2 linked regions of the Immundisolibacter sp. genome follow. The protein of the gene in region 1 binds, or shares a complex with, the protein of each later gene. Links are inferred from orthologs where the notes say so. Each region holds a gene or a part of one and is shown on either strand. Other genes may lie near its edges.

What was found.
Region 2: the proteins of trxB (region 1) and trxA are in contact, whole or in part, in a crystal structure (PDB 1F6M), measured with the Escherichia coli proteins. The link is inferred for Immundisolibacter sp. from one-to-one orthologs.

Annotation. Positions count from the first base shown.
Region 1 is NZ_JACIZD010000002.1:304,920-319,392, forward strand. The notes cover bases 6,247-9,067. They hold trxB (thioredoxin-disulfide reductase), read left to right. Parts: upstream 6,247-7,080; coding sequence 7,081-8,055; downstream 8,056-9,067. Other genes in these bases: H5U26_RS05260 (DNA translocase FtsK), read right to left, coding at 6,247-6,929; H5U26_RS05270 (Smr/MutS family protein), read left to right, coding at 8,030-8,563; H5U26_RS05275 (PilZ domain-containing protein), read left to right, coding at 8,595-8,993. Outside these bases: H5U26_RS05230 (EAL domain-containing protein), read right to left, coding at 1-270; H5U26_RS05235 (substrate-binding domain-containing protein), read right to left, coding at 302-733; H5U26_RS05240 (porin), read right to left, coding at 749-2,068; fluoride efflux transporter CrcB, read right to left, coding at 2,261-2,632; H5U26_RS05250 (replication-associated recombination protein A), read right to left, coding at 2,629-3,969; outer membrane lipoprotein chaperone LolA, read right to left, coding at 3,977-4,606; more of H5U26_RS05260, read right to left, coding at 4,608-6,246; H5U26_RS05280 (cyclopropane-fatty-acyl-phospholipid synthase family protein), read left to right, coding at 9,262-10,473; H5U26_RS05285 (HIT family protein), read right to left, coding at 10,489-10,914; H5U26_RS05290 (aromatic ring-hydroxylating dioxygenase subunit alpha), read right to left, coding at 10,959-12,230; H5U26_RS05295 (aromatic-ring-hydroxylating dioxygenase subunit beta), read right to left, coding at 12,256-12,750; H5U26_RS05300 (group III truncated hemoglobin), read left to right, coding at 13,079-13,480; H5U26_RS05305 (flavin reductase family protein), read left to right, coding at 13,483-13,986; H5U26_RS05310 (FMN-binding glutamate synthase family protein), read right to left, coding at 14,137-14,473.
Region 2 is NZ_JACIZD010000013.1:3,934-18,427, reverse strand. Bases 8,731-11,572 are described here. They hold trxA (thioredoxin TrxA), read left to right. Parts: upstream 8,731-9,909; coding sequence 9,910-10,236; downstream 10,237-11,572. Other genes in these bases: rho (transcription termination factor Rho), read left to right, coding at 10,500-11,572; H5U26_RS12030 (YifB family Mg chelatase-like AAA ATPase), read left to right, coding at 8,731-9,777. In the rest of the region: H5U26_RS12070 (F0F1 ATP synthase subunit delta), read left to right, coding at 1-311; H5U26_RS12065 (F0F1 ATP synthase subunit alpha), read left to right, coding at 304-1,782; H5U26_RS12060 (F0F1 ATP synthase subunit gamma), read left to right, coding at 1,779-2,573; H5U26_RS12055 (insulinase family protein), read right to left, coding at 2,637-5,552; H5U26_RS12045 (ammonium transporter), read right to left, coding at 5,965-7,287; H5U26_RS12040 (P-II family nitrogen regulator), read right to left, coding at 7,349-7,687; H5U26_RS12035 (accessory factor UbiK family protein), read left to right, coding at 8,016-8,243; more of H5U26_RS12030, read left to right, coding at 8,260-8,730; more of rho, read left to right, coding at 11,573-11,756; H5U26_RS12015 (malate dehydrogenase), read left to right, coding at 11,801-12,778; rpmE (50S ribosomal protein L31), read left to right, coding at 12,863-13,069; H5U26_RS12005 (thermonuclease family protein), read left to right, coding at 13,201-13,860; H5U26_RS12000 (M48 family metalloprotease), read left to right, coding at 13,866-14,494. UniProt on the Escherichia coli protein: Participates in various redox reactions through the reversible oxidation of its active center dithiol to a disulfide and catalyzes dithiol-disulfide exchange reactions.

The sequences.
Region 1 (14,473 bases):
GGTATAGGCGACCCACTTCAGGGTGCGGTCGATCTCACGCAGGGCGCGCACGATCTGGGCCTCGTAGGTTTCGGCCAGCTCGCGGGTGGTGAGCACGGCGGTGGCCCGCGCATTGGCGTATTCCTGGCGTGCCAGGCTGGCCGTTGCAATCCACAACACGCCCAGCAACAGGATCGCCAGGCCGGGGAACAGCAGCACGGGTTCCGTGCCGCGGCTCAGCCCGTGGCGCAAGGCCGCCAGCAGGCGCCTCGACACTTCCTTCAATCGCATGCTGTCAGGTTCCACGTGATGGCGCTGCGGCCTACTGGACGGCCAGTACCTTGACGCTGTCGTCCACTGCGGCGCGGTCGATGTAGCCGATACCGTCGGGTCGGCCGGCCAGGGTTTTCTTCACCTGCTCGTCGCCATCGACCACCATGGGTGGCTGGCCCCGTCCGGTGAAAATCATCCTTGACCAGTACGCCTTGATGTCGGCCGGTTGTTGGTTGCTGACGTCGCGGTAAAACTCTTTTCGCGGCCGCGAATCTTCGGGCTGGTCGATCGGTACCGCAGGCTGGCCGTTGGGGAAGCGATTGACCTTGCCAAGAAAGATGTTCGACACCTCGCGCGTGCTGAGCGTGGTGGTGGGGTTCTGTGGCGAAACGACAATGACGACCTCGGCCGCCGCGATGTTGCCGGCAAGGGCGAGCAGCATGGCAAGCCTGGATAGGCCGGGGACTTTAAGAAACGGCATTTGCGTCCCCGGCGCTCAGAACACGAAATCCAGGGCGATGGAGAACACATCCGCGTTCCCCCCCGGCCGGAACCCGGGCTGCAGGTTGCCGAAGCGCCCGGCGGACCGATCGTCGAGGCGGATGTGCTGGTATTCGAACTTCAGGGCGGCGGCGTCCAGCAGATCCCACCGAAGCCCCAGGGTCAGGCTCTTCTGGGATGGGGCCGCGGCGCTGAGTACTGCATCAAGGCCGCTGTTCAGCGCGCCCGCCGCACCCCGCAGGGAACCCGGTGGCAGGCCGGCGAGCGGTATTCCGGATTCCGAGGGCGTCCTGGCGTTGACTTCGGCGACCGTGACGTAGGGCGTGGTCTTGCCAAAGTGGTAGCCGCCCGTCACGTACCAGCCGTCCGTCTCTGGCAGCACCCCGGCATCGGTCATCCGCGCCCATTCACCCATCAGCAGCCAGTCTCCGGGATTGAAGCGGGCGCCGACGCTGAAGATTTCAAGCGGCGTTTCATCGAGGTCGTAGCGCCTGGCCAGCGCACGCGCGCGGCCACCTTCCAGGGGAAAGCCGGCCGTGACGAGGTTATCGCCGGCCCCCGACAGGCCGTTGAGGAGGCTGTCCAGATCGGCGGAATCGAAGCTGAGGTCCACGGCCAGATAACTGACACGCAGCGTCAGGTTTTCGTACTCGACCGTGTCGCTGACGATCCAGACGCTTTTCCCGGTTATTTCAAGGCCGTCGACGGCCTTGAATTGGTTGTATCCGAAATTGGCCTGAAACGAATTCATGACAGGACCGACACCGACATTCCAGGCCATATCCACACCGTCCAGGTGGGTGATGGGGACCATGCCGTAGATTTCCTGGGGACCGCGCAGCCACGGGTTTGCATAACCCACGTTCGTCGTGTCGGAGCGCATGAACATCGGCGCCACGGTGCGGCCCAGGCGGGCACTGAACGCGGGAGTGAATTGATATTTCACGTTCGCCCACTCGACCTCGGGCGTCCAGGAATTGTCGTAGCGGTGTTTGGACATCACTTGCAGGACGGCGGAAAGCTCGGGGCTGAAGCGGGCATCCAGTTGGCCGCCGATCTTGCTGTCCACGCCCAGGTGCCAGCGGTGGGTGGCGCCGGCACCGTTGGGTTGCAGATAGATACCGGAGACCACGTCCGAGTAGTCCTGGTCGGAGCGGACTGCGCCCAGTGTTCCGAAGCCGTTCCATGAGATGGCAGGGGAGCCAACCGTATCGGCGCAGCCTGCCAGCAGGGTCACCGCGAGGAGCGCACGGCCCGCCGGATGACGGCTGCCCGTGCCCGAGGTATGGCCGGAGCGCGCGCTTGCATGCGCCATGCGTTCTCCACCGAACTTCATTGTTTTGTTGCCCGAAAGCCGATGCGGGAGCGTGCGGTCCGTTTACCTGAATCGGCGTGATCGGCGCGCAGCGCCGTCGTCCGGAGTCGGACTGTCAGCGCATGGCACTCGACTTGAGGGTCAATGTCAATACGACGCGCGTGGACCGGGGTGCCTTTGCGTAGCCGCCGCTCAGCCGGCGACCCTGGCACCCGCCCACACCGCCAGCAGGCACAGCGCCAAATGCAGGCCGATGTTGAGCAGTGCCACGGCCGGGCGCTGCTGGGCCAGCAGCAGCGTCTCGCCGGCAAAGGCGGAAAAGGTGGTGAAGCCGCCCAGCACCCCCACCATCAGGCCGGCGCGCCAGGGTTCGCCCAGCAGGCCGCGCTGCACCAGCAGCGCCAGCGCCAGGCCCATCAGGAAGGAGCCGACGACGTTGACCGCCAGCGTGCCATACGGAAAGGCCCGGCCCAGCCACCCGGCCAGGCCATTGACGGCCAGATAGCGCACCACGGAGCCCAGCGCGCCGCCCAGTGCGACGGCCGCCAGTACGGCGCCGTTCACTGCTCGCCGGCCTCGCGGTCGCGGGCGCGCAGTTGCGCAAGGTGTTCGGCCAGGCGCCGCTCGAGGCCGCGGTCGCTGGGCTGGTAGTAGCGGCGGTCGGGCATCTCATCCGGGAAATAGCGCTCGCCGGCGGCGTAGGCACCGGCTTCGTCGTGCGCGTAGCGGTAGCCCTTGCCGTAGCCGAGCTGCTTCATGAGCCTGGTCGGGGCGTTGCGGATACGCAGCGGCGGCGGCAGGGAGCCGAACTGGCGGGCGTCGGCCATGGCGGCATCGAAGGCCGTATACAGCGCATTGCTCTTGGGCGCGCAGGCCAGATAAGTGACCGCCTGCGCGATCGCCAGTTCGCCTTCCGGCGAGCCCAGGCGCTCGTAGGTCTGCAAGGCTTCGAGCGCCAGGGTCAGGGCCCGCGGGTCGGCCAGACCGATGTCTTCACTGGCCATGCGCAGCACGCGCCGGGCGATGTACAGCGGCTCGCAGCCGCCGTCCAGCATGCGCGCCAGCCAGTACAGCGCGGCGTCCGGCGCCGAACCGCGCACCGCCTTGTGCAGGGCCGATATCTGGTCGTAGAAGGCCTCGCCGCCCTTGTCGAAGCGGCGCCAGCTCTCGCCGGCCAGCTCCTTGAGCACGGCCTCGTCGATAATCCGGCCGTCGGCGGTCTCGGGCGCGATGTCGGCAGCCAGTTCCAGCAGGCCCAGCAGGCGGCGGGCGTCGCCGTCGGCCATGGCCGCCAGCGTGGGGCGCAGCTCCGGGGCAAAGCGGATATCGAGCGCGCCCAGGCCACGCTCGGTGTCGCTCAGCGCGCGCTCGATCAGGCGTTCGAGATCCGCCACGGTGAGCGGGCGCAGCAGGTACACGCGCGCCCGCGACAGCAGCGCGTTGTTCAGCTCGAAGGACGGATTCTCGGTGGTGGCGCCGATCAGGGTGACGGTACCGTTCTCGACGTGCGGCAGCAGGGCGTCCTGCTGGGCGCGGTTCCAGCGGTGTACCTCGTCCACGAACAGCACGGCGCGCCGGCCAGCGGCTGCCACCTGGCGGGCGCGCTCCACCGCTTCGCGGATTTCCTTGATGCCGGCCAGCACCGCCGACAGGGTGATGAACTCGGCCCGCGTGTGCGCCGCCAGCACCCTCGCCAGCGTGGTCTTGCCGGTGCCGGGCGGGCCCCAGAAGATCATCGAGCGCGGCAGGTCGGCCTCGATGGCAACCCGCAGCGGCTTGCCGGGTGCCAGCAGATGATCCTGGCCCAGCACCTCGTCCAGCGTGCGCGGGCGCAGGCGATCGGCCAGGGGCCGACCCGGATCGGCGGCGGCGTCGAACAGGTCGGGCGGGCCGCCTGCCACGGGCCGGCTACGGTTTGCCGCCCGTCGGCGGCTGCGGCAGGGCGCGGATCACGTCCACGCCAGGCGGCGGTTCGAAGCGGAAACGCGCCGCCGGCAGGGAACCGTTGCGCTGCTGGTCGAGCAATTCGATGCGCGTGGTCTGGCCCAGGCCGTCGTCGAGTTGCAGGGCCTGCACGCTGTCGCCGGCCAGTTTCAGGCGCACGGCGCCAAGGCCGCTGTCCTTCTGTTTGGGGGTCAGGCGCAGCCAGCCGTCCTTTTCGCTGGTGATGTCGAACAGCTTGCTCGGAAACGCCGCCCCGGACAGCAGCAGCCCCGGCGCGTCGGCAGTGTCTGCGTCGATCGGCCGCACCGTCACCTGATCCAGGTCCGGCTCGTACACCCACAGCTCGCGCCCGTCGGCAACGATGGTCTGCTCGTAGGGCGCCTGATAGTCCCAGCGAAAGCGGCCCGGCCGCTGGATGGCGAACTGCCCACTGCTGGTTTCCGTCACCGTGCCGTTGGCGTCGCTGACGGTCTGCGTGAAACGCCCGGCCAGCGTGTGGGTGTTCGTGTAGAACCGTTCCAGCGTGGCGAGGCCATCGGCCAGGGCCGGGCCGGCCAGCAGGCCGAGCAGCACGACGAGGATGCGGGCTCGCATGTCAGCCTCCCGGCGGGGCTTCGGCCAGCACGTCGCGGGCGCCGTTGGACTTGAGCGGGCCGACGATGCCGGCGCGTTCCATTTCTTCCACCAGCCGGGCAGCGCGGTTGTAGCCGATGCGCAGATGCCGCTGCACCGCCGACACCGAGGCCCGGCGGCTGCTGGTGACCAAAAACACCGCCTTGTCGTACAGCTCGTCGCTGCCTTCCTCGCGCTCGCCGATGGCGAACGGGGCACTGCCGCCCTCGCTGCCGTCCTCGCCAAAGTCGCCGCGCAGGATCTCGTCGCGGTAATTCGGCCGGCCGGTGGATTTCAGGTGCGCCACCACGCGGTGGACTTCCTCGTCCGACACGAAGGCGCCATGCACGCGGGTCGGGATGGAGGTGCCCGGTGGCAGGTACAGCATGTCGCCGTGGCCGAGCAGCGCCTCGGCGCCCATCTGGTCGAGGATGGTGCGCGAGTCGATCTTGGACGACACCTGAAAGGCGATGCGCGCGGGAATATTTGCCTTGATCAGGCCGGTGATCACGTCCACCGACGGCCGCTGCGTGGCCAGGATCAGATGCACGCCTGCGGCGCGCGCCTTTTGCGCCAGGCGGGCGATCAGCTGCTCCACCTTCTTGCCGACCACCATCATCATGTCGGCGAACTCGTCGACGATGACGACGAGGTATGGCAGCGGCTCGCAGTAGGCGATTTCGCCCTCGCCATCCTCGAAGTCCGCCGGCTTGGCGGGCGTGGGGTCTGGGATCGGCGTGCCGGCCTCGGCCGCCTCGCGCACCTTGCGGTTGTAGCCGGCGATGTTGCGCACGCCCAGCGCCGCCATGCGCTTGTAGCGGCGCTCCATCTCGGCCACCGACCAGCGCAGCGCGTTGTGCGCGTCGTTCATGTCGGTGACCACCGGGCACAGCAGGTGCGGGATGCCCTCGTAGACCGACAGCTCCAGCATCTTGGGGTCGATCATGATCATGCGCACGTCGTCCGGCGTGGCCTTGAACAGCAGGCTCAGCACCATGGCGTTGACGGCCACCGACTTGCCCGAGCCGGTGGTGCCGGACACCAGCAGATGCGGCATCTTGCCCAGGTCCGCAACGGTCGGGATGCCCTGGATGTCCTTGCCCAGCGCCAGCGTCAGCGGCGAGTGGCTGTCGTCGTAGGCGCGCGAGCGCAGGGTCTGCGCGAAGCGGATCAGCTCGCGCTGTTCATTGGGGATTTCGATGCCGATGGTGGACTTGCCGGGGATGACCTCCACCACGCGCACGCTGATCACCGACAGTGAGCGCGCCAGGTCCTTGGCCAAGCCCGTAACCTGGCTGACCTTCACGCCGGCGGCCAGGTCGAGCTCGAAGCGCGTCACGACCGGGCCGGGGTGGACCTCCACCACGTGCGCCTCGATGCCGAATTCTTCGAGCTTCAGTTCGAGGCGCTTGGAGAGTGCCTGCAGCGCCTCGGCCGACAGGCCGACGACCTTGGTCTCGGAGTCGTCGAGCAGACTCAGCGGTGGCAGCGTGGGGGCGATGTTGGGTGCCGGCTCGAACAGCTCCACCTGGCGCTCGGCCTCCACCCGGTCGACGATCTCGACCGGCCGCAGCACCGGCTCGATGCGCGGCGGCTTGCGGTTGACGTCCTTGGCCTTGTGGCGGTCCACCGATTCGCGTCGGTCCTCGCGCGCCCGCTTGCCGGCCACGCCGTCGGCGTACACGCGCAGGCCGCGGCCGGCCACGGTGGCGCCCTTGACCACCGCGATGCCCAGCAGCTCGGTCAGCTTCAGCCACGAGAACCCGGTCACCCAGGTAATGCCCGACAGGCCAGCGGCGGCCAGGAACAGCGTGGCGCCGGCTGTGTTGAGGCTGCCGGCGGCCAGACGGCCCAGTTCCAGGCCCAGTCCGCCTCCCGGCCCGTTGGGCAGCGCACCGTGTGGCAGGTAGATCTGCGCCAGTGCCGCGCCGCAGATCATCGCCAACAGCAGGCCCAGCAAGCGGAAGGCCACGCCGCGCGCCCGTACCGGTACGCCCTGGTCGCCGCTGCGATACACGCGCCAGCCAAACCACAACAGCAGTGCCGGAATCAGCAGCGCCGGGTAGCCGAAGAAGTAGTACAGCAGACCGGCCCAGTTGGCGCCGATGCGGCCACCGGCGTTACGAATACCGGCGTGGCCGCCGGTGCTGGCCCAGCTCGGATCCTGCGCGTCGAAGCTCAGCAGCGCCAGCAGCAGGAAGGCCGCGCTGGCCAGCAACAGCAGCACCACCGTTTCGCGCAGACCGGCCGGCAGCCGCCAGCGCTTGGGTACCGGGGGCAGTTGCTGACGGCGCGGACGCGACATGAGGCTATTAGAGGACCAGGAGGGGGCGAAGCGCGAATTTTAACAGGCGCCGGATGGTGCCCCCTGGCGATTGCCGTCGACAAACGCTTTGGCCAAGGCGCAGGCGGCCGGATAATCGCCTGCCCCAGCGCCTTTTGCCTTTACGAGCGACATGACCGATTCCACCGTCCCGCGCCATTGCCGCCTGCTGATCCTGGGCTCCGGTCCGGCCGGCTACACCGCCGCCGTGTACGCCGCCCGCGCCAACCTCGAACCGGTGCTGATCACCGGCATCGCCCAGGGCGGGCAACTGATGACCACCACCGACGTCGACAACTGGCCGGGCGACGCCGACGGCGTGCAGGGCCCGGAGCTGATGGCGCGCATGCAGCGCCACGCCGAGCGCTTCGGCACGCAGATCGTGTTCGACCACATCAACCGGGTGGAACTGGACCGGCGGCCGTTCGTGCTGCACGGCGACAGCGCCACGTACACCTGCGACGCGCTGATCATCGCCACCGGCGCCTCGGCGCGCTATCTGGGCCTGCCATCGGAAGAAGCCTTCAAGGGCCGCGGCGTGTCGGCCTGCGCCACCTGCGACGGATTTTTCTACCGCGGCCAGGAAGTGGCGGTGATCGGCGGCGGCAACACGGCGGTCGAGGAGGCGCTGTATCTGAGCAACATCGCCAGCAAGGTCACGCTGGTGCACCGCCGCGACCGCCTGCGGGCCGAGAAAATTCTCATCGACCGGCTGATGCAGCGCGCCGCCGACGGCAAGGTGGAGCTGGTGTGGAACCATACCCTGGATGAGGTGCTGGGCGACGAGTCGGGCGTCACCGGCGTGCGCCTCGCCGCCACCGACGGCAGCGGCACGCAGCAGCGCGCGCTCAGCGGCGTGTTCATCGCCATCGGCCACAGCCCGAATACGGACATCTTCGCGGGTCAGCTCGACATGCGCGGCGGCTACCTGCGCGTGCGCGGCGGCAGCGACGGCAACGCCACCGCCACCAGCGTGCCGGGCGTGTTCGCGGCCGGCGATGTGGCCGATCACGTCTACCGCCAGGCCATCACTTCCGCCGGCAGCGGCTGCATGGCGGCACTGGATGCGGAGCGTTACCTGGATGGGCTCGAAAACCGACCCACCTGAGGCGCCCGATCCGGGCGCCGAGTTTCGCGCCGCAGTCGGCCCGGTGCGGCCGCTGCGCGGGGCGCCGCCGGCCAAGGTGCCGGCGGCAACGCGTCCCGCTACCCCGCGCCGCAAACGACCCGACGCCCCGCCACCGTTGCCGGCCGTGTTGCCGGTCATCGAGCCGGGCGCAACCGTGCGGCTGGCTCGGCCCGGCGTGCCAAACCGTGCGCTGCGCCGCCTGGACGGCGAGCTGTTCGTGGCCGAGGCGCAGCTCGACCTGCACGGTCTGACGGCGACGCAGGCCGGCGCGGCGCTACAGACTTTCATCGCCGACTGCCTGGCGAGCGGCTGCGAGCGCGTGCGCATCATCCATGGCAAGGGCCAGCGTCCGGGTCAGGATCTGCCGGTGCTCAAGCCGCTGGTGATCGAGTCGTTAAAAGGGCATCCCGCGGTGCTTGCGCTACGCAGCGCAGGCCCCCGCGACGGTGGCAGCGGCGCCGTGCGCGTGCTGCTGCGCCGCGCCTGATCTGCCGGGCTTCCCGGTGTGCCGGAGTCGAATGAACGTGATCGAACGCCGTCGCTATACCCGCATCAGCCTGCACGTGCAGGCCGAGTTCGTGAGCCAGGGGCGCAGCTGGCCGTGCCAGGCCATCGATCTGTCCCTGCACGGGGCACTGGTCAGCCGACCGCGCGGCTGGGAAGGCGAGCTCGGCGAGCGCTGCGCGCTGCGCTTTCTCCTCGACGAGGGCACCCGCATCCAGATGGCTGGCATCCTGCGCCACCAGGACTCCGACGCGCTCGGCTGGCAGTGCACCGGCATCGACCTGGACAGCATGGGCGAGCTGCGCCGGCTGATCGAGCGCAACCTCGGCGAACCTGCCTTCCTGCGGCGTGACCTGGCGGAAATGATGCGCAAGCACATGAACGCCGGTGCGGGCTCGCCAGGGAAAGCCTGATCACAACGCCGGCCGGGCTGTCCCCGGCCGGTAGTCGCACCCTGGCCACGGGCATTGCGCCATGTGGCCAATTTCAATTCGTCGCTGCAACGGGCCCGTGCCGGTACGGCGCGGCGTCCCCTTGACCGCAGGGCAGTTGCCGCTTTCAATCGCAGGCGCAGATTTCGGTGTTTTCGGTTGCACCTCTTGGCGGCGACCGGGGACAGGTCACCGCAGCTTCGGTGACCTCCATCCGGCAGGCTCGGGCAAGGGGTCGGGAGGTTTCGCCATGAAACGCGAACTTGCCGTGCTCGGTCGCCTGATCCGGCGTGGCACGCTCGAACTTCGATTGCCGGACGGCGCCCGGCACCTGTTCGGCAGCGGCCCGCCGCATGCGCGCTGGACCTTCACCCGCCGCGACAGCCTGCGGCGCATCATCGCCAACCCGGAGCTTGCGCTGGGCGAGAGCTACATGCGCGGCGAGTGGGATACGCCGCCGGGTGAGCTGGCGACGCTGCTGGCCGTGCTGATGCGAAACGCCGGCGAGCTTGCCCGCGACGGCGGGCGCCTGCGGCGCCTGCTGGGCGGCTTGCTGCAGCAGTGGAACCGGGTGCAGGCCAGCTACCGCAACGTGGCCCATCACTACGATCTGGACGAGTGGCTGTTTCGTCTGTTCCTGGATCGGGAGATGTACTACTCCTGCGCCTATTTCGCAGTGCCGCAGCTGAGCCTGGAGGCCGCGCAGCGGGCCAAGGTCGAGCACATCGCCGCCAAGCTGTGCCTGCAGCCGGGCCAGCGCGTGCTCGACATCGGCTGCGGCTGGGGCAGCCTGGCCCTGCATCTGGCGCAGCACCACGACGTGCACGTGATCGGGCTGACGCTGTCCCGCTCCCAGCTGGCGGTCGCGCAGCGCACGGCCCAGGAACGCGGTTTGTCAGGCCGCGTGCAGTTTTTGCTGCAGGACTACCGGGAGCACACGGACCAGTACGACCGCATCGTCAGCGTCGGCATGTTCGAGCACGTCGGGCGGCCTTATTACGCGCGCTTTTTCCGGCAGGTGGCGGCCGGCCTGCGCCCGCACGGTGTGGCCCTGCTGCACACCATCTGTCGCCTGGGTCCGCCGGGACTGACCAACGCCTGGGTGCGCAAGTACATCTTCCCCGGCGGCTACAGTCCGGCGCTGTCGGAACTGACCGCCGGCATCGAGCACAGCGCGCTGAAGGTCATGGACATGGAGCTGCTGCGTCGGCACTACGCGCTGACCCTGAATGCCTGGCAGGCCCGTTTCCAGCAGCATCGCGCCGAGGTGGCCGAGCGCATGGGCGAGCGGTTCTGCCGGATGTGGGAGTTTTACCTGGCGGCCTCCGAGGCCGCCTTCGAGACGGATGGTCTGGCCGTGGCCCAGGTGCAACTGGCGGCCGAGGTCGACGCCGTACCGCTGACGCGCGATTACCTGTATGCGCCGCTGGCACAGCCGCGGGCTTTGCGCCGCGCCGGATGACGCGGCGGGCTGGCCTCAGCCGGTTTCGCCCGCGGCCGGCAAGGTGCTGCCCAAGACTTGACGCAAGACAGCCGCATCGACACTGCGCGGCGCCCCGGCGCGGCGGGGTGCCGCCCAGATGGCGTCCGGAAAGCTCGCGTCATCGGCAAAGCGCGGGATCACGTGCCAGTGCACATGCGGCACCTGGTTGCCCAGGCTCGCCAGGTTGATCTTGGTGGGCCTTAGCACCTGACGCAGCGCCGTCTCCACGCCAAACACCAGTTCCATCAGATGACGGCGCTGCGCCGGCGTGAGGTCCGTCATCTCGGCCACGTGCGCCTGCCAGATCACCCGGCAAAAGCCCGGATAGGCCGGGTCGCCGACCAGCACCACGCGCGCCGAGCGGTCCTGCCACAGCACGGTCTCGCGGTCCGGTTGGCACAGCGGGCAGGGTGCATTCATGCGCCCATTGTGCCCGCTGTGCCGACGCTCCGGCGGCGGAGCCGCTAGTACCCCATCAGCTGCCGGTACTCGTCCCAGAAGGCGCGGATGGTGGTTTCAGTCACCAGGTGGTCGGTGTCCTTCACATCGCGCCCGTCCATTTCGATGCAGGACCAGTCGTTCTGGTCGCGCACCACCGCCTGCTGGCAGATCACGGACGACTCGCCGTCTTCCATGGAGATCAGCCCGGCCGGGCCGATCAGGTTGATCTGCTTCAGGCGGATGTTGCGCAGCTCCTCGTCGTCGGTCTTGTAGCCGAAGTAGGTCCATACCAGCTCGAAGGCATCGCGACCCTTGGGCACGATCTGGCGCACGGCGAGCGTGTTCTGGATCTGCTGGATGACCAGGTTCGGCATCAACGACATGATGACCAAGGTGACGTCATCGCCCCACTCGCCCTTGCGGCCCTTCAGCAGCGAGGGGTCGGCCAGCGTGTAGCTGTCGGCCTGGTAGGTGCGCAGCTGCGAGTCCTTGGTCTCGGAGATGGCCTCCTCGGAGTCCGTGCCGGAACGCGAGAACAGCACCGTGTGCCAGCCGCCGGTGATCTTGACCCCGCCCACCTGGCTCGACCGGTACAGGCCGAAGGTCATGTGGAACAGGTGCAGCAGGCTGGCGTGGTAGGGATCCTTGGTGTTCTCGGCGTAGAACTTCCAGTTGCTGGGGATGTACTGGCGGGCGTGACCGATGACCTCGATGTCGCGGCCCTCCAGCACACGCCGCAGGTGCTGGTCCACCGCGCCATCGGCGCCCAGGTAGTCCTGGAAACCCGGCATGGTGTCGTCGAAGGTGGCGAACACGGCGCCGTGGTAGTTCTCCACCCGCAGCTTGCGCAGGCCGTGCTGCTTGAGGTCGAAATCGGCCGGGTAGCCGCCCTTGCCGCCCAGACCGCGCCGGAAAGGCACGCCGACCAGGTCGCCGGCGGCGTCGAAGGACCACTGGTGGTAGACGCAGGTGTAGGTACCGGCGGCGTTGTTGCCGCGCAGTTCGCGGCACACCAGTGCGCCGCGGTGAGCACAGCGGTTGACCCAGGCATGGATGGCGCCCTTGTCGTCCCGCGTCATCACCACCGGCGTGTCGCCGATGAAGGTGGCCTTGAAGTCGCCGGCGTTGGGCACTTCCGCCGCCAGGCCGATGAAATTCCAGGTCGGGCCGCGAAATATCCTGGCCTGCTCCTCGTCGTACACCGCCTGCTCGGTGAATACACCGTACGGCACGGCCGAGTTGACCCCTTCTTCCGGCCAGATGAGTCCGCCGGTCCGTTTCACGCGTGCGTCCATGACTGATTACTCCTTTGGTGCTGGCTCAGATGGGGGTGACCATCAAGGTCTGGATACGGTACGTGTCGAAAACGCACAGCTTCTCCTTGAAGCGCAGCGCGCCGTTGACGCGCACGATCTTGTCCACGTACTTGCCAGTGTTGTAGACCCGCGTCTCGCCGTCCAGCAGGGTCTGGAACACGCCGTAGTTGGTCTGCGCGGTGATGACACCGGCCTGCTCGCCCAGGATGCGGGTGTTGCTGACCAGGTGGCGGTAGAAGTGCGGCGCATAGATGTTGGCCTTGCGCAGCGCGACGATGCGGTCGCGCAGCATGCCCTTGCTGTCGCAGAACATCACCGCCACCGGCAGGCCAAGATCCGCGTTCTCGCGCGGGATGACCTTGTAGACGCAATCGTCGGTGAAGAAATCCGGCCACTCCTCCAGGCGGTCGTCGTCGATGCACTGCACGTAGGCGTGGATCAGGTCTTCGACTTCCTGGCGCGTGGTGGTGACAGGGGCCGTGGCAACGGCAGTGGACATGGGCGGCACCTCGTGTGGGCATTCAGGTGTGGACATTGTGGACAGGGCCCGCTGGCGGCCATTGACCGCCGTCAAGGGCTTCATGCCTGACCCCGGCGCCGGCAACCCGGGCGGCTGCCAGAAGAACTCGGCGACGCAGGCAGGCTTTGCCCACCGCGCCGGACGGGCGTAGATTGCTGCGCACATGCCGATGAGGGGGCGCCATGCGGGAAGGCCTCAGAGTCACGACCAGCTACAGCCTGGTCTTCAAAGAGCGGACATCGGCGTCTTGCGTTCGCCCCTCCGGAACGTGCCCGGCCCGGGATCAGGCACCGCAGGGATAGAAACCATGACCACTCACCGTGACCTGGCCGCCCTGCTCGGGCGCGAACGCATCACCGCCGTGGTGGCGGATTTCTACGACCGCGTGCGGCACGACCCGGAGCTTGGCCCCACCTTCGCCAAGGTCAGGGACTGGGATGAAGTGAAGGCGCGCATCGGGCACTTCTGGTGGATCGACCTGGGCGGCGAGCGGTACCGGGACGATGTCTACAACCCGCACACCGTGCACCGCCATTTCGGCGTGCGGCCCGAGCAGGTCGATCCGTGGCTGCGGCTGTTCGAGGCGACGGTGCGCGATCATCTTCCGGCCGAGCTGGCCGAGGTGTGGCTCACCCGCGCCCGGCGCATGGCCGACTGGGTGCGCACGGAGCTGCAAAACCCCACTTCCAACAAGAAACAGGAGGATTGAAGATGGACGAGCAACACAAGAAAACCGCCCTGCGCATGATCCCCTATGGCCTGTACGTGCTGACCGGCAAGGCACCGGACGGCCAGCTCGCCGCCGCCACCGTCAACTGGGTGACGCAGGCGTCATTCGCGCCGCCGCTGGTGGCGCTCGGCGTCAAGGCCGATTCCGGCACGCACGCCGTCATCAAGGCAAGCGGCCGCTTTGCCCTGAACATTCTGGGCAAGGAGCAGGGCAACATCGCCTTCGCGTTCTTCAAGCCGGTACAGGCCGAACCGGGCCTGTTGTCGGGCCAGCCATACCAGGACGGCAGCAACGGCGCGCCGGTGCTCGACGCCGTGCCGGCATACCTGGAATGCACGCTGGTCGACAGCGTCGAGCGCGGCGATCACAGCGTGTTCATCGGCGAGGTGACCGAGGCCGTGGTGCGCCAGCAGCCGGCGGGGCGCGCCGACGACGCCACGCTGTGGCTCAAGGACCTGGGCGAGAAGGTGTTCTACGGCGGCTGAGGCTGCCGTCTGCTACGCCGAAGCCCAGCTGCCACGGTTTTTTGTAGGAGCCCGGCTTTGCCGGGCGATGGCGTTGCGGCCGATACCCCTCATCGCGCCGCGAAGCTGCGCTCCCAAAGGCACACCCAGCGGGCGCACCGGCGCCGGGATTTAGCCGGCCATCGAACGCGGCCGAGGCGCCGGATAAAGCTCCTCAAGGCCAATCGAGCGCCCGTGCTCCACCATCATCCGCGCGTGCCGGCGGCGCAGCGCGCGCGGCTGGGGCACTCCGCAGGAGTGGGCGATCATGGCGATCTCCTTCTCCATGTTGCGGGCGAAGTGCGCCACCCGCTCGGCCTTGTCCTCGGGCACCAGGCCGCGCTGCAGGTGCGGGTCGTGGGTGGTGACGCCGGTTGGACAGGTGTTCTTGTTGCACCGCATGGCCTGGATGCAGCCCAGCGCAAACATGAAGCCGCGCGCGGAGTTGACGAAATCCGCCCCCACCGCC
Region 2 (14,494 bases), on another replicon or contig:
GGCTGCTGCAGTTGTTGGTGGATGACCTGGCGGCCCTGCCGGCCGAACGCCGGGCGGCGCTGCGCGAGGCCTTGGCCAGCGCCGCGGCGCCGCTGCAGGTGATCAGCGCCTACCCGCTCGATGACGCGCAGCGGGCCGACCTGGCCCAGGCGCTGGCGGCGCTGATCGGCGGCAGCGCACCGGCGATGAGCTATGCCGAGGATCCGGCCCTGCTGGCCGGGGTGCGGTTGCAGGTTGGCGCCTGGCAACTGGGCGCCAACCTGCAGGACGAGCTGCAGGCGTTTACCGAGCTGCTGCCGACCGATGGCTGAGGACGCTGCCCTGGCCTCGCCGCTGGCCCGCGCCCGCGCCTGGCTGGCGGACTACCGGCCCGGCCTGCGGGCGCGCGAGCTGGGGGTGGTGCAGTCGGTGGGCGACGGCATCGCCTGGGTGGCGGGCCTGCCGTCGGCGGCCATGGACGAGCTGCTGCGCTTCGAGGATGGCAGTCTGGGGCAGGTCTTTCAGCTCAGCGACGCGCGCCTGGGCGCCGTGCTGCTGCACCAGACCGGCGGACTCGCTGCCGGCACCCGGGCCGCCCTGGGCGGCCGCGTGCTGGACCTGCCGGTTGGCGATGGCCTGCTCGGCCGGGTGGTGGACCCGCTGGGCCGGCCGCTTGACGGTGACTCGGCGCCGCAGGCCAACCAGCGCCGGCCGCTGGAAGCGCCGGCGCCGCCGATGATCGAACGCGATTTCGTCACCGAGCCCCTGCTGACCGGCAGCAAGATCATCGACACCATGCTGCCCATCGGCCGCGGTCAGCGTCAGCTCATCATCGGCGACGAGGGCACCGGCCGCAGCGCCCTGGCGCTGGACGCGGTGCTGAATCAAAAGGACAGCGGCGTGCGCTGCGTCTACGTGCTGATCGGCCAGAAGCGCTCGGCTGTGGTCAGTACCCTGGAACTGCTGCGCGAGCACGGCGCGCTGGCCTACACCACGGTGGTGGTGGGCGAGGCCAGCGCCCTGCCGGGCCTGCAATACCTGGCGCCCTTCGCCGGCTGCACCCTGGCCGAAGCCTGGATGCACGCCGGGCATGACACCCTGGTGGTGTACGACGACCTCAGCGCCCATGCCCGCGCCTACCGCGAGCTGTCGCTGCTGCTGCGCCGGCCGCCGGGGCGCGAAGCCTACCCCGGCGACATCTTCTACCTGCACGCGCGGCTGCTGGAGCGGGCCACGCACCTGGCGGCCGACGCCGGCGGTGGCAGCATGACCGCGCTGCCCATCGTCGAGACCCAGCAGGGCGAGATCGCCGCCTACATCCCGACCAACCTGATCTCGATCACCGACGGCCAGATCTACCTGGATGCCGAGCTGTTCGCCGGCGGCTTTCGGCCGGCCATCGACATCGCGCTGTCCGTGTCGCGCATCGGCGGCAAGGCGCAGCACCCGCGCATCCGCGAGGCCGCCGGCAGCATCAAGCTCGAATACCTGCAGTTCCAGGAGCTGGAGCTGTTCACCCGTTTCGGCGCACGCCTGGAGCCGGCCATGCAGGCGCGGCTTGCGCGCGGGCGGGTGCTGCGCGAACTGCTCAAGCAGGAGCGCCTGGCGCCGGTGTCGGCCGCCGCTCAGTTGGCCTGGCTGCTGGCCTTCAAGCACCAGCTGCTGGACGCCGTGCCGCCGGCCGAGGTGGCCGGCACGCTGGCGCGGCTGCTGGCCGGCCTCGGCGGCAGCGGCCTCGACCTCGGCAGTCCGGAGGCCGACTGGCTGGCCTGGCTGCGCGCCGCGTTGGCCAAGGGCTCATGAGCCGCTACCGCGAGCTCACCCAGCACCTCAAGGGGCTGGAGGACATGCGCGCCATCCTGGCCGGCATGCGCACCCTGGCGGCGGTGGAGCTGCAACGGGTGACGCGCCTGCAGGACGCCAGCGAGCAGTTGCGCCAGGGGCTCGAAGCCGCCGTGGCGGCCCATTTCGCCGGTCGGCCCCCGCCACCGGCGACGGCGGATGTCGGCGTGTGCGTGCTGCTGGGCAGCGAAAAAGGCCTGTGCGGCGATTTCAACGAACGCCTGCTGGCCGCCGCGGCGGGCGACGCCCAGCCGCTGGTGCTGGTGGGCTCCAAGCTCACGGCCACCGCCTTGCGGATGCCGGCCGTCGCGGCGCGCTGCCCGGGGGCGCTGGCGGCTGACGATGTGGGGCCGGTGCTGACCGGCCTGGCGCAGACCCTGGCCGGACTGAATGCAGCCGGCGGGCGGCTGGACGTGCTCTGCCACGAGCCGCAGCAGCACCGCGTGCGCCGGGTGGCGGTGCTGCCGCCGCCAACGGGCGGGACAGCGTCCGACGCCACGCCGCGCCTGCAACTGCCGGCGCCGCAGTTCGCGGCGGCGCTGCTGGAGCAGTACCTGTTCGCGGTGTTCAACGGCCTGCTGATCGGCTCGCTGCTGGTCGAGAACCAGCAGCGCATCGCCCACCTGCAGGCGGCCCTGCAGCGGCTCGATGACCGCTGCGATGAGCTGCGCCAGCGCCAGCGCCACGCGCGCCAGGAGCAGATCATCGAGGAGGTCGAGGTGGCGCTGAGCGTAGCCGGCGCGGGGCACTGAACGCCGATGGCTGAGGATGCTGCCGTTGCCTTGCCCCTGGGCCCGCGCGTGCCCGCCGGCTGCCTACAGCCGGATCGGCGTCAGGCCCAGACCACCGGCCTTTTCCAATGCCGCCGGGCTGGTGACCACGGCCGTACTGGCGCGTTCGGGCACCAGATAGGTCGCCGCCACCCGGCGCAAATCGTCCAGCGTGACGCCCAGCACGGCTTGCCGGTAGGCCTGACGGGCCTCGGCGGTGCGGCCGAACAGGCTGGCATGAAAGGCCTTGCGCGCCTCGCCGGCCGGTGAGGCCGGCCTGTCGATGGCGGAAATCACGCCCAGGATGGCTTCTTCCACCGCCTGCGGCGGATGATCGGCCTCGTGCAGCCAGGCCAGGGCGCGATCGAAGTCGGCCAGGGTTTCGGCCAGGCGCGGGTCGCGGTAGCTGTAGAAGCGAAACGCCGCGCTGTCGGCGTCGAAGCCGGCGCCGCCGCCGTAGGCACCGCCCTTTTCGCGGATCGCGGTGTGCAGAAAGCCGTTGCGCAGATAGCTGCCCAGCACCGTCAGGGCGGGCGCGTCCGGGTGGCTCCAGGCCACGGCAGGATAGGCGCGGGCGCAGAAGTTGACCTGCGTGTTGGTGGTCCAGGCCTCGGCCACGCGGCCGCTGACCGGCGGCAGGGCGAGGGTCTGATCAGACCCGCTGGGCTGGGCACCGGTGTCTTGCCACACCTGCGCCAGGCGCAGGGCGATGTCGGGGTGTTGTTCGTCCTCGGCCACGATGACGAACTGCACCGGCGCGGCGGCAATGCGCGCGCGCAGTTCGCCCAATCGCTCGCCCAGCGCCTTGAGCGCGGCCGGATCGTCCAGGCTGTCGTCGAGCGCCTTGATGGCCTTGATACCGGCCAGGCCCGACCAGTGGTGGGCGAGGCGCGCCACCGGGCTCATGCTGGCGCTGGCGGCGGCCATGGCCAGCGCGTGGCCGTTGCCGGTGACGGAGTTCTCGTCGCTCATCCGGGCCTGGGCGATCAGCTCGCGCAGGCGGGCGAGTTCGTCGAAGCGCGCCGTGTGCAGCGTCTCGTGCAGCAGCTTCGACAGCGCGCCGTGGTTGCGCACCAGCGCCTTGCCGGACACCACGAACAGGCCGCGGCTGGTCTGGCTGTCCTGTGCCAGTGCGCCCACGCTGGCGCTGGCGCTGATGCCGCCGGTCAGCGCCGCCTGCAGGGCCTGCGTTTGCGTGTAGTCGCGGCCGCCGGCGCCGACTTCGCTGAGCGTCTCGGCCAGCAGCGGCAGCAGCGCCAGGGCATCGTCATCCAGCGGCGGCAGGTCGATGACGATCTGCTGGTAGACCAGGCCGTTGGTCGGTTGGTCGTACCAAGTGGCCGGCAGGCCGACCACCGGTTCGTGTACGGCAGGCGGAATCTTCAGCGCCGGGGCGACGTCCTCGCGGGTCACGCGCGGCAGGATGTCGGGGTCGTCCTGCTGTGCCTGACGGGCTTCGAGCGCCTTGGCCTGGGCCACGATGCGCGCGCGCTCGGTGGCGTCCAGGCCTTCGCGAAGCGCCGCCAGGCGGGCCTTCTCGGCGGCCAGCTCGCGCTCGGCCTGCGTCGGGTCGGGCTTCATGGTCAGGCGCACGCGGTGCGGGTTGTCCAGCAGCCAGCGGCGCACCTCGTTCTGGACGAAGCCGGGCTCGGCGGCGGCGGCGCGCAGGCGCTCCAGCGCGGCGTCGATGGCCAGCGCCTGTACCGGATCGCCGTGGTGCACGGCCTGCGGCAGGGCGTTCATGATCAGCTGCAGGCCGTAGGGGTAGCGGTCGCCGCCGATCTCGCGTCGCGACAGCTCGATCTGGTGCAGCATGGCCTCGACCTGCTCGGTCGGCACGCCGCTTTCGGCCACCTGCGCCAGCACGTCGAGCACCAGCTTCTCCACCGCCTCGGCGTGTTCCGGCTCCGAGCCCTCGACGCCGGCCGCGAACAGCAGTTCGCGCGCCGAATCGTCCAGGCCGCACAGCGGTGAGGGCGCGCTGCCAAGCTCGGTGGTTTCGAGCGCATGCATCAGCGGCGAGGATGAGTTGTCCAGCAGCAGGCGCGACAGCAGGTTCAGGCGCAGCACCTGGTCCAGATCGGTCATGTCGCCCAGCAGCCAGCCGAGCACGATGTGGGTCTTGCGCGCGGTGTCGCCGTCCTCGGCGGCGTAGGTTTCCTCCACCACGCGCGGGGCCGGGTAGCGCTGTTCCGGCGGCACGCGAAGGTCGATGTCCAGACGCTGGAAGTGCCGCAGCACGCGGTCTTCCATGATCGCCTGGTGCTCGGCGGCCGGGATGTCGCCGTAGGTGAAGAAGGTCGCGTTGCTGGGGTGGTAATGCCGGGCGTGGAAGGCCTTGAGCTGTTCGTAGGTGAGGTCCGGGATGTGCTGCGGGTCACCGCCGGAGTTGTGGTGGTAGGTGGTGGTCGGGTAGACCTCGCGCGCCAGGGCCTGCCACAGCGCCGACACCGGTGCGCTCATGGCGCCCTTCATCTCGTTGAACACCACGCCCTTGAAGGTGAGCTCGGAGTCCGGGTTTTCGGCCTCGGCGAATTCGAGCCGATGGCCTTCCTGGGCAAAGTCGAGCGGATCGAGCGTCGGGAAGAACGCCGCATCCAGGTACACGTCCAGCAGGTTGAAGAAATCCTTGCGGTTCTGGCTGGCAAACGGGTAGGCGGTCCAGTCGCTGGCCGTCATGGCGTTCATGAAGGTGTTCAGCGAGCGGCGCAGCATCAGGAAGAACGGATCGCGCACCGGGTAGTGGCGGCTGCCGCACAGGGCCGTGTGTTCCAGGATGTGGGCGACGCCGGTCGAGTCCTGCGGTACGGTCAGGAAGGCCACCAGGAAGGCGTTGTTGTCGTCGGCGGCGGCCAGGTGGATGTGTCGGGCACCGGTGACGCGGTGGCGGTATTCCTCGACCGTGAGGCTCAGCGCCGACACGCGCTCGGTGCGCAGCAGTTCGAAAGCGGGATGGGTCATGCCGTGGCCGTTGCGTTGGGAATGCGAGTGATGGCCAGTTTAGCAGGGGGCTGGGAGGCAGCCGGGCGGCCTGCCCAACGACGGCGCTGAGCCGGCACCCCCGGACATCGGCAACAGGAGGGGCCCGCGCAGCGACGGATGATCGACCGTCGTGCCGTGTTGGTGCCCCCACCGAGAATCGAACTCGGGTCTGACGCTTACAAGGCGTCTGCTAGACCTTCCAGCTATAGGGGCGTGTGCCTCGGCGCATCGCGCCCCGGGGGCTTTGGCGGCGCGGGGACGCGGCTTCATTTGGGGGGCTGCAGCGGCGGGGCATTTTACACCGCGCCGTTTGGTCGACGACGCTCGCGTCCGGCAACAAAAAAAGGGCCGGGGAGGGTGCCCCCCGGCCCTTTTGGCACACCGAATGGCTTTAGAGGTTGTAGCCGCGTTCGTCGTGCAGGGCCAGGTCGAGGCCTTCGTTCTCCTGCTCGGGCGTGACACGCAGGCCGATCACCAGGTCGATCACTTTCAGGATGATGAAGGTGGCGATGCCGCTGAAGCCGACCGTCACCAGCACGCCCTTGAGCTGAATCCACAGCTGGGCGGCCATGTCGAACTCGGTCTTGACGCCGCCCAGACTGGCCGCAGCGAACACGCCGGTCAGCAGCGCGCCGATGATGCCGCCGATGCCATGCACGCCGAATACGTCGAGCGAGTCGTCGTAGCCGAAGGCCCGCTTCATCTTGGTGGCGGCAAGGAAGCACAGCACACCGGCCACGGCGCCGATCACCAGCGCGCCCATCGGGCCGACGAAGCCGGAGGCCGGGGTGATGGCAACCAGACCGGCGACCGCACCCGAGGCGATGCCCAGCACGCTCGGTTTGCCGTGGCTGATCCACTCAATGAACATCCAGCCGAGCGCCGCCGCTGCCGTGGCGATCTGCGTCACCGCCATGGCCATGCCGGCCGTTCCGTTGGCCGCCACCGCGCTGCCGGCGTTGAAGCCGAACCAGCCGACCCACAGCATGCAGGCGCCGATCAGCGTGTAGCCCAGGTTATGCGGCGGCATGGCGGTGGTCGGAAAGCCCTTGCGCGGCCCCAGCACCAGGCAGGCCACAAGACCGGCGATGCCGGCATTGATGTGCACCACGGTACCGCCGGCGAAATCCAGCACGCCCCAGTCCCACATCAGGCCGCCGTTGCCGCTCCACACCATGTGCGCAGTAGGCGTATAGACGATGGTGAACCACAGTGCCATGAACCACAGCATGGCCGAGAATTTCATGCGCTCGGCGAAGGCGCCGACGATGAGCGCCGGCGTGATGATGGCAAAGGTCATCTGGAAGCACATGAACACCGATTCCGGGATGGTCATGGTCAGGCTTTCGACGGTCAGCCCGCTCAGGAAGGCCTTGCCCAGGCCACCGACAAAGCTGTTGAAGTTGACAACTCCCTGCTCCATGCCGGTGGTGTCAAACGCCATGCTGTAGCCGTAAATCGTCCACAGCACCGTGATCAGCGCGGTGATGGCAAAGCACTGCATCAACACCGACAGCACGTTCTTGCTGCGCACCATGCCGGCGTAAAACAGGGCCAGGCCCGGGATGGTCATGAACAGCACCAGGGCGGTCGAGGTCAGCATCCAGGCGGTGTCGCCAGAATTCAAGACCGGGGCTGCCGCATCTTCTGCCAATGCCAGGCCGGGCAGGCACAGCCCGATCGTTGCCAGTGCGGCAAGCCCGCGTCGCATCAGGGTTTTCATCGATAAACTCCCTCAGTTAAGGATTCGTCGGCCAAGAACCGGCACGTCGGCGCTACAGCGCGTCGGCACCGGTCTCGCCGGTACGAATACGGATGACCTGCCCTAGGTCATAGACGAAAATCTTGCCGTCACCAATCTTGCCGGTGTTGGCAGAGTTGGTGATCGCCTCGATGACACGGTCGACGTCCGTCTCGTCGACCGCGACCTCGATTTTTACCTTGGGCAGGAAATCCACGACATATTCGGCGCCGCGATAAAGTTCGGTATGCCCTTTCTGGCGACCGAACCCTTTCACCTCGGTGACCGTGATGCCTTGCACCCCGACCCCCGACAGCGCCTCGCGCACATCGTCAAGCTTGAACGGCTTGATCACCGCACAGACCATCTTCATTGCAGTACTCCTCGGGCAAGACGGAACCGCAGGCAGGCCCCTGGGCAGCCTGCCCCCGGCACCGCGATATCAAGCGCATCACCAGCCCCCGTTCAGGGAGGCGAGACGGTGCGGACTGAACCGGCATGTACCAGTAGGGCCTGTTAAGCACGGCCTGTGCCAGAGTGGCTATCGGGCATTGGGGTATAGTCGGAAACGAAGCGAGAATAGGGTTCGTACGACGTCCCAGGCGATCGATTGCACCATATGAGTGCATTTGAATTGGGCGGCTGACCTTAAACAGGGCGACCCCGTAGCGAGCGGCGGCGCCCCGTCCGGAGTGATTGCGATGACCGATTCCGTGCCACCTTCGCCGCTGCACTGGCTGCACGGCATTGCCAGCGAACTGGAGGGCCTTCGCACTGTGACGGTGCAGCGCCTGAGCCAGCGACTTGGTTTGCCGAGTCGGGAGGAATTCGAGGTGCAGCGCGCGCTGCTGGAGGATGCCCGCGAGCGCCTGGCCCGGGTGCAGGCACAGGTCGAGGCCCTCGCCGCCCGTCTCGACGGCAGTCCCTGACCGTCCGCAGGCGCCCATGTCGCTGGCGACCCTGCGCAGCCGCGCCCAGTTCGGCATCGACGCGCCGCCGGTCACCATCGAGGCGCACCTGACCGGCGGCCTGCCGGCGCTGGCCATCGTCGGCCTGCCGGAAACCGCCGTGCGCGAGGCCAGGGACCGCGTGCGCAGCGCGCTGCTGAACAGCGGTTTCGAGTTCCCGGCCCGGCGCGTCACCATCAACCTCGCCCCGGCCGACCTGCCCAAGGAAGGCGGACGTTTCGATCTGGGTATCGCGCTGGCCATCCTGGCCGCCTCCGGCCAGTTGCCACCGGCCTGCCTGGAAGGCTACGAGTTCATCGGTGAGCTCGGCCTGGGCGGCGAACTGCGTCCGGTGCGTGGCGTGTTGCCGGTGGCCTTGCAGGCACAGCGCGCCGGTGCCCGCCTGGTGCTGCCACAGGCCAACGCGGCCGAGGCGGCCCTGGCGCCGGACCTCACCGCCTACGGTGCCGAGCACCTGCTGGCGGTGTGCGGCCACCTGACCGGCAATGCGCCGCTTGCGCAAGCGCAGCGCGCCTTGCCGCAGGACGGCACCAGCGTGCCCGATCTGGCCGACGTGCGCGGTCAGCCCGCTGCGCGCCGGGCGCTCGAAATCGCCGCCGCCGGGGGTCACAGCCTGCTGATGCTGGGCCCGCCCGGTGCCGGCAAGACCATGCTGGCCACGCGCCTGCCGGGCATCCTGCCGCCGCTGACCGAGCAGGAGGCGCTCGAGACGGCCGCCGTGCAATCGATCAGCGCCGGCGGTTTCGATGTTCGCCACTGGGGTCAGCGGCCGGTGCGCGCGCCGCACCACACGGCCTCCGCGGCGGCACTGGCCGGCGGCGGTACTACGCCGCGGCCGGGCGAGATCTCGCTGGCCCACCACGGCGTGCTGTTCCTGGACGAGCTGCCGGAGTTCGACCGCCAGGTGCTGGAAGTGCTGCGCGAGCCGCTGGAGTCCGGGCACATCAGCATTGCCCGGGCGGCGCTGAAAGCCGAATTCCCGGCCCGTTTTCAGCTGGTGGCGGCCATGAATCCGTGCCCCTGCGGATATCTGGGCGATGCCGGCGGCCGCTGTCGCTGCACCCCGGAGCAGGTGCGCCGTTACCGCGGCCGGCTGTCCGGACCGCTGCTGGACCGCATCGACCTGCACGTGGAGCTGCCGCCGGTTGCGCACGAGCTGTTGCTGGCGCAGGAGCACGCCGGCGCCGAGCCGTCGGCCGCAGTGCGCGAGCGCGTGCAGGCGGCGCAGCAGCGCCAGTTCGCCCGCAGTGGCTGCCTGAACGCGCGTCTGGACCCGGCCGGCCTGCGCCGGCATGCGCGGCTGACCGAGTCGCAGCAGCAGTTCCTGGCGCGGGCCATCGGCGCCCTGGGCCTGTCCGCGCGTGCCACGCACCGGGTGCTACGCATTGCCCGCACCTGTGCCGATCTTGCCGGCAGTGACGCGCTCGACATGCCGCACCTGGCCGAGGCGCTGCAGTACCGCTTGCTCGATCGGCGGCCCCATAGCGCGTATTGAAAGGTTGTTGACTTGCGTCCGCCTGCGACTAGAATGCCGACAAGCCTTTGTTTCCCGTCGGCCCGGCGCAATGCCACCGCCCACGCAGGCCTGTCCTGCGTCCCTGCCACCGTCGATCCATAACCAGAGCCCATGAGCGAACACGTCAAGCACATTTCTGACGACTCCTTCGAGCAGGATGTCCTGCAGGCCCCCGGGCCGGTTCTGGTGGATTACTGGGCAGAATGGTGTGGCCCGTGCAAGATGATCGCGCCGGTGCTGGACGAGGTCGGCAAGGAATACGCCGGGCGCCTGACGGTGGCCAAGCTGAACGTGGACGAGAACCCCAAGACCCCGCCGCGCTACGGCATTCGCGGCATTCCGACCCTGATGCTGTTCAAGGGTGGCAACGTGGAGGCCACCAAGGTCGGTGCTTTGTCGAAGTCGCAGCTCACCGCGTGGCTGGACAGCAATCTCTGATCCCGGCTTTGTCTCAAGTCGCCCATCGCCGGTGCCGATAGCTCGACTGGCTCGGGCGGGCTCTCATCTTCATTCCGGCCGCCCGGCTGTAGACGATTACCGGCAGACGTTCTGAAGGTTCAGGGTGTCCGGCTGTTGCCGCGACATGCCAACAACAACAATTTTTTCGCAGGTTTTCATTCCCGGTCCGTCTCCCGGACTGCCTCTTCCAACTGCGCCGCGCTTCGCTTTCGCGGTGCTCCTCGTCAAATCCGCAGACACATATGAATCTGACCGCGCTGAAACAAACGCCGGTGGCCGAGCTGGTGGCCATGGCCCAGGAATCGCGTCTGGAAGGGGCCTCCCGCCAGCGCAAGGAAGAAATCATCTTCGCCCTGCTCAAGGCCCACGCCCGCAAGGGCGAGGACATCTTCGGCGAAGGCGTGATGGAAATGCTGCCGGACGGCTACGGCTTCCTGCGCTCGAACACCAATTCCTACCTAGCCAGCCTGGATGACATCTACGTCTCGCCCAGTCAGATTCGCCGCTTCGGCCTGCGTACCGGCGACACCATCTCCGGCAAGATTCGTCCGCCCAAGGACGGCGAGCGCTACTTCGCGCTGCTCAAGATCGACGAGCTGAACTTCGAGCCGCTGGAAGCGGCCCGCAACAAGATTCTGTTCGAGAACCTCACGCCCCTGTTCGCCGACGAGCGCTTCACGCTCGAGCGCGGCAACGGCACCACCGAGGACATCACCCCGCGCATCATCGACATGGTGGCGCCAATCGGCAAAGGCCAGCGCGGCCTGATCGTGTCGCCGCCCAAGGCCGGCAAGACCATGATGTTGCAGTCGGTTGCCCACTCGCTGGCGATCAACCACCCCGAGATTTACCTCATGGTGCTGCTGATCGACGAGCGGCCCGAGGAAGTGACCGAAATGCGCCGCACGGTGCGCGGCGAGGTCATCGCCAGCACCTTCGACGAAGCCGCCACGCGCCACGTGCAGGTGGCCGACATGGTGATCGAGAAGGCCAAGCGCCTGGTCGAGCACAAGCGCGACGTGGTGATCCTGCTCGATTCCATCACCCGCCTGGCGCGCGCCTACAACACCGTGATCCCGTCCTCGGGCAAGGTGCTGACCGGCGGCGTCGACGCGCACGCCCTGGACAAGCCGAAGAAATTCTTCGGCGCCGCGCGCAACATCGAGGAAGGCGGCAGCCTGACCATCATCGCCACCACGCTGGTCGAGACCGGCTCGCGCATGGACGACGTGATCTACGAGGAGTTCAAGGGAACCGGCAACATGGAAATCCACCTCGAACGCAAGATCGCCGAGCGGCGCATCTTCCCGGCCATCAACATCAACCGCTCCGGCACCCGCCGCGAGGAGCTGCTGATGAAGCCGGACGAAGTGCAAAAAGTCTGGATCCTGCGCCGCCTGCTGGCCTCCATGGACGAGGTGGCGGCCATGGAATTCCTGCTCGAGCGCCTCAAGAACACCAAGAGCAACGCCGAATTCTTCGCCTCCATGAAGGCCTGACGCCGGCCTACCCTTCAATCCGCCACCTGCAGAGGACCCGCCCCGTGAAGACCCCCGTCCGCATCGCTGTCACCGGCTGCGCTGGCCAGATCGGCTACGCGCTGCTGTTCCGCATCGCCGCCGGCGACATGCTCGGCCCCGACCAGCCGGTTATCCTGCATTTGCTGGAAGTCACGCCGGCCATGAAGACCCTGGAAGGCGTCGTCATGGAACTGCGCGACTGCGCCTTCCCGCTGCTGGCCGATATCGTGGCCACCGATGATCCGGCGGTCGGCTTCAAGGATGCCGACTACGCCATCCTGGTCGGCGCCCGCCCGCGCGGTCCGGGCATGGAGCGCAAGGACCTGCTGGAGGCCAACGGCGCCATCTTCACCGTGCAGGGCAAGGCCCTGAACGACCACGCCAGCCGCGGCGTGAAGGTGCTGGTGGTCGGTAACCCGGCCAACACCAACGCGCTGATCGCCATGCGCAGCGCACCGGACCTGGACCCGCGTCAGTTCACGGCCATGATGCGCCTGGACCACAATCGCGCCATCAGCCAGCTGGCCGCCAAGACCGGCTCGTCGGTGCCGGCCATCCGCCGCATGACCGTGTGGGGCAACCACTCGTCCACGCAGTACCCGGACATTTCGCACGCGCTGGTCGATGGCCGTCCGGCGCCGGAACTGGTCGATCAGGCCTGGCTGGAGACCGATTTCATCCCCACCGTGCAGCAGCGCGGCGCCGCCATCATCGCCGCCCGCGGTGCGTCGAGTGCGGCTTCGGCTGCGTCGGCAGCCATCGATCATATGCGCAGCTGGGCGCTGGGTACCGCCGACGGCGACTGGGTCAGCATGGGCATTCCCAGCGACGGCAGCTACGGCATCCCGGACGGCATCATCTATTCCTATCCGGTGACCTGCCGCGACGGGCGTTACGAGATCGTGCAGAACCTCCCCATCAGCGCCTTCAGCCGCGCCCGCATGGATGCCACCGCCCGGGAGCTGCTGGAAGAACGCGAGGCCGTCCAGCACCTGCTGTGACTTGCAGTGCAACTTGCCCGGCGGGCCGCTTTCTTCTACCCTACGCGGCCCGCCGCGCCGTGCCCTCCCAACCCAGACCGCGCCATGAAACCCGATATCCATCCCAAGTACGAAGAAGTCACCGTCACCTGCAGCTGCGGCAACACCTTCCAGACCCGTTCCGCGCTGGCCAAGCCGGAGCTGGCAATCGACGTGTGTTCGAGCTGCCACCCGTTCTACACCGGCAAGCAGAAGGTCGGCGACCGCCGCGGCCGAGTGGAGCGCTTCAAGCGCCGCTACGGCATGGCGTGATGCCGGGCCGGTTCGCCGGCCTCGCTCACAAAGGGCGCCTGCTGGCGCCCTTTGTGTTTCTGGCCGGGGTTCTGTTTGCGAGCAACTCGCCGGCAGCCTGCCGGCCCCCAGGGCCTGTGGAGCAGGCCACCGTGGCCGGGTACTACGATGGCGACACGCTGCGCCTGGTCGATGACCGCCGCGTGCGCTTGCTGGGCATCGACACGCCCGAGATGAACTACCGCAAGGGCACGCCGCAGCCGCTGGCGCAGCGCGCCTTGCAGCGCACGCAAAGCTTGTTGCCCAAGGGCGGGCCGGTGCGTCTGGCGCGCGACCGGCAGGCACAGGACCGCTACGGCCGGCTGCTGGCGCATGCCTATACCCCGGACGGCACCAGCGTGGAGGAAACCCTGCTGCGCGAGGGACTCGCGGTGAGCTTCATCATGCCGCCGAACGTCGCCCTGGCGGACTGCCTGCTGGCTGCCGAGCGGCAGGCCCGCGTGGCCCGCCGCGGCCTGTGGGCCTTGCCCGACTACCAGCCGCAGGCGGCCGGCAAGGTCCCGGCCGACGGCCGCTATCGTCTGGTGCGCGGCCGGGTCACCAGCGCCCTGCAGCGTGGCGACTGGGTACTGCTGAAGCTCGACAGGCGCGTGCAGCTGCGCATCGCGCGCGCCGACTGGACAGGCTTCGAACCGGCCGATCACCTGGCCTGGCGTGGCCGGGATGTGATCGCGCGGGGCAAAATCCAGTCCCGAAACGGCGCTGCTCAGATGCGTTTGTGGCACCCGGCGCAGATCGAACTGTCCAAGTAGTCACCATGCGCAAGTTCCTCACCGTCACCGGTCTGTGTCTGACACTCGCCGCCTGCGCCACCAACCCGGTCAGCGGCCGGCGCGAGATGGCGCTGATGTCCGAGGCGCAGGAAATCTCCATCGGTCGCGAGATGCACCCGAAGGTGCTCCAGCAGTACGGCCAGTACGAAGACCCGGCGCTGCAAGCCTACGTGCAGGGCGTGGGCGAGAAGCTCGCCGCCCACAGCCACCGCAGCAACCTGATCTACCGCTTCACGGTGGTCGATTCCACCGACATCAACGCCTTCGCGCTGCCCGGCGGCTACATCTACATCACCCGCGGCCTGCTGGCGTACCTGGGCAGCGAGGCCGAGATGGCCGGCGTGCTCGGGCACGAAATCGGCCACGTCACGGCCCGCCATGCGGTGCGCCAGTACACCGCGGCCACCGCCGCGCAATTGGGCATGACGCTGGGCAGCATCTTCGTGCCGGGTCTGGGCAGCAATGTGGGCCAGAACGTCATGGGCGTGCTCGGGCAGGCCATGCTCAGCGGCTATGGGCGCGAGCACGAACTCGAATCCGACGGCCTGGGCGCCGAATACCTGGCCCGCGCCGGCTACGACCCGCAGGCCATCCTGGACGTGCTGCGCACGCT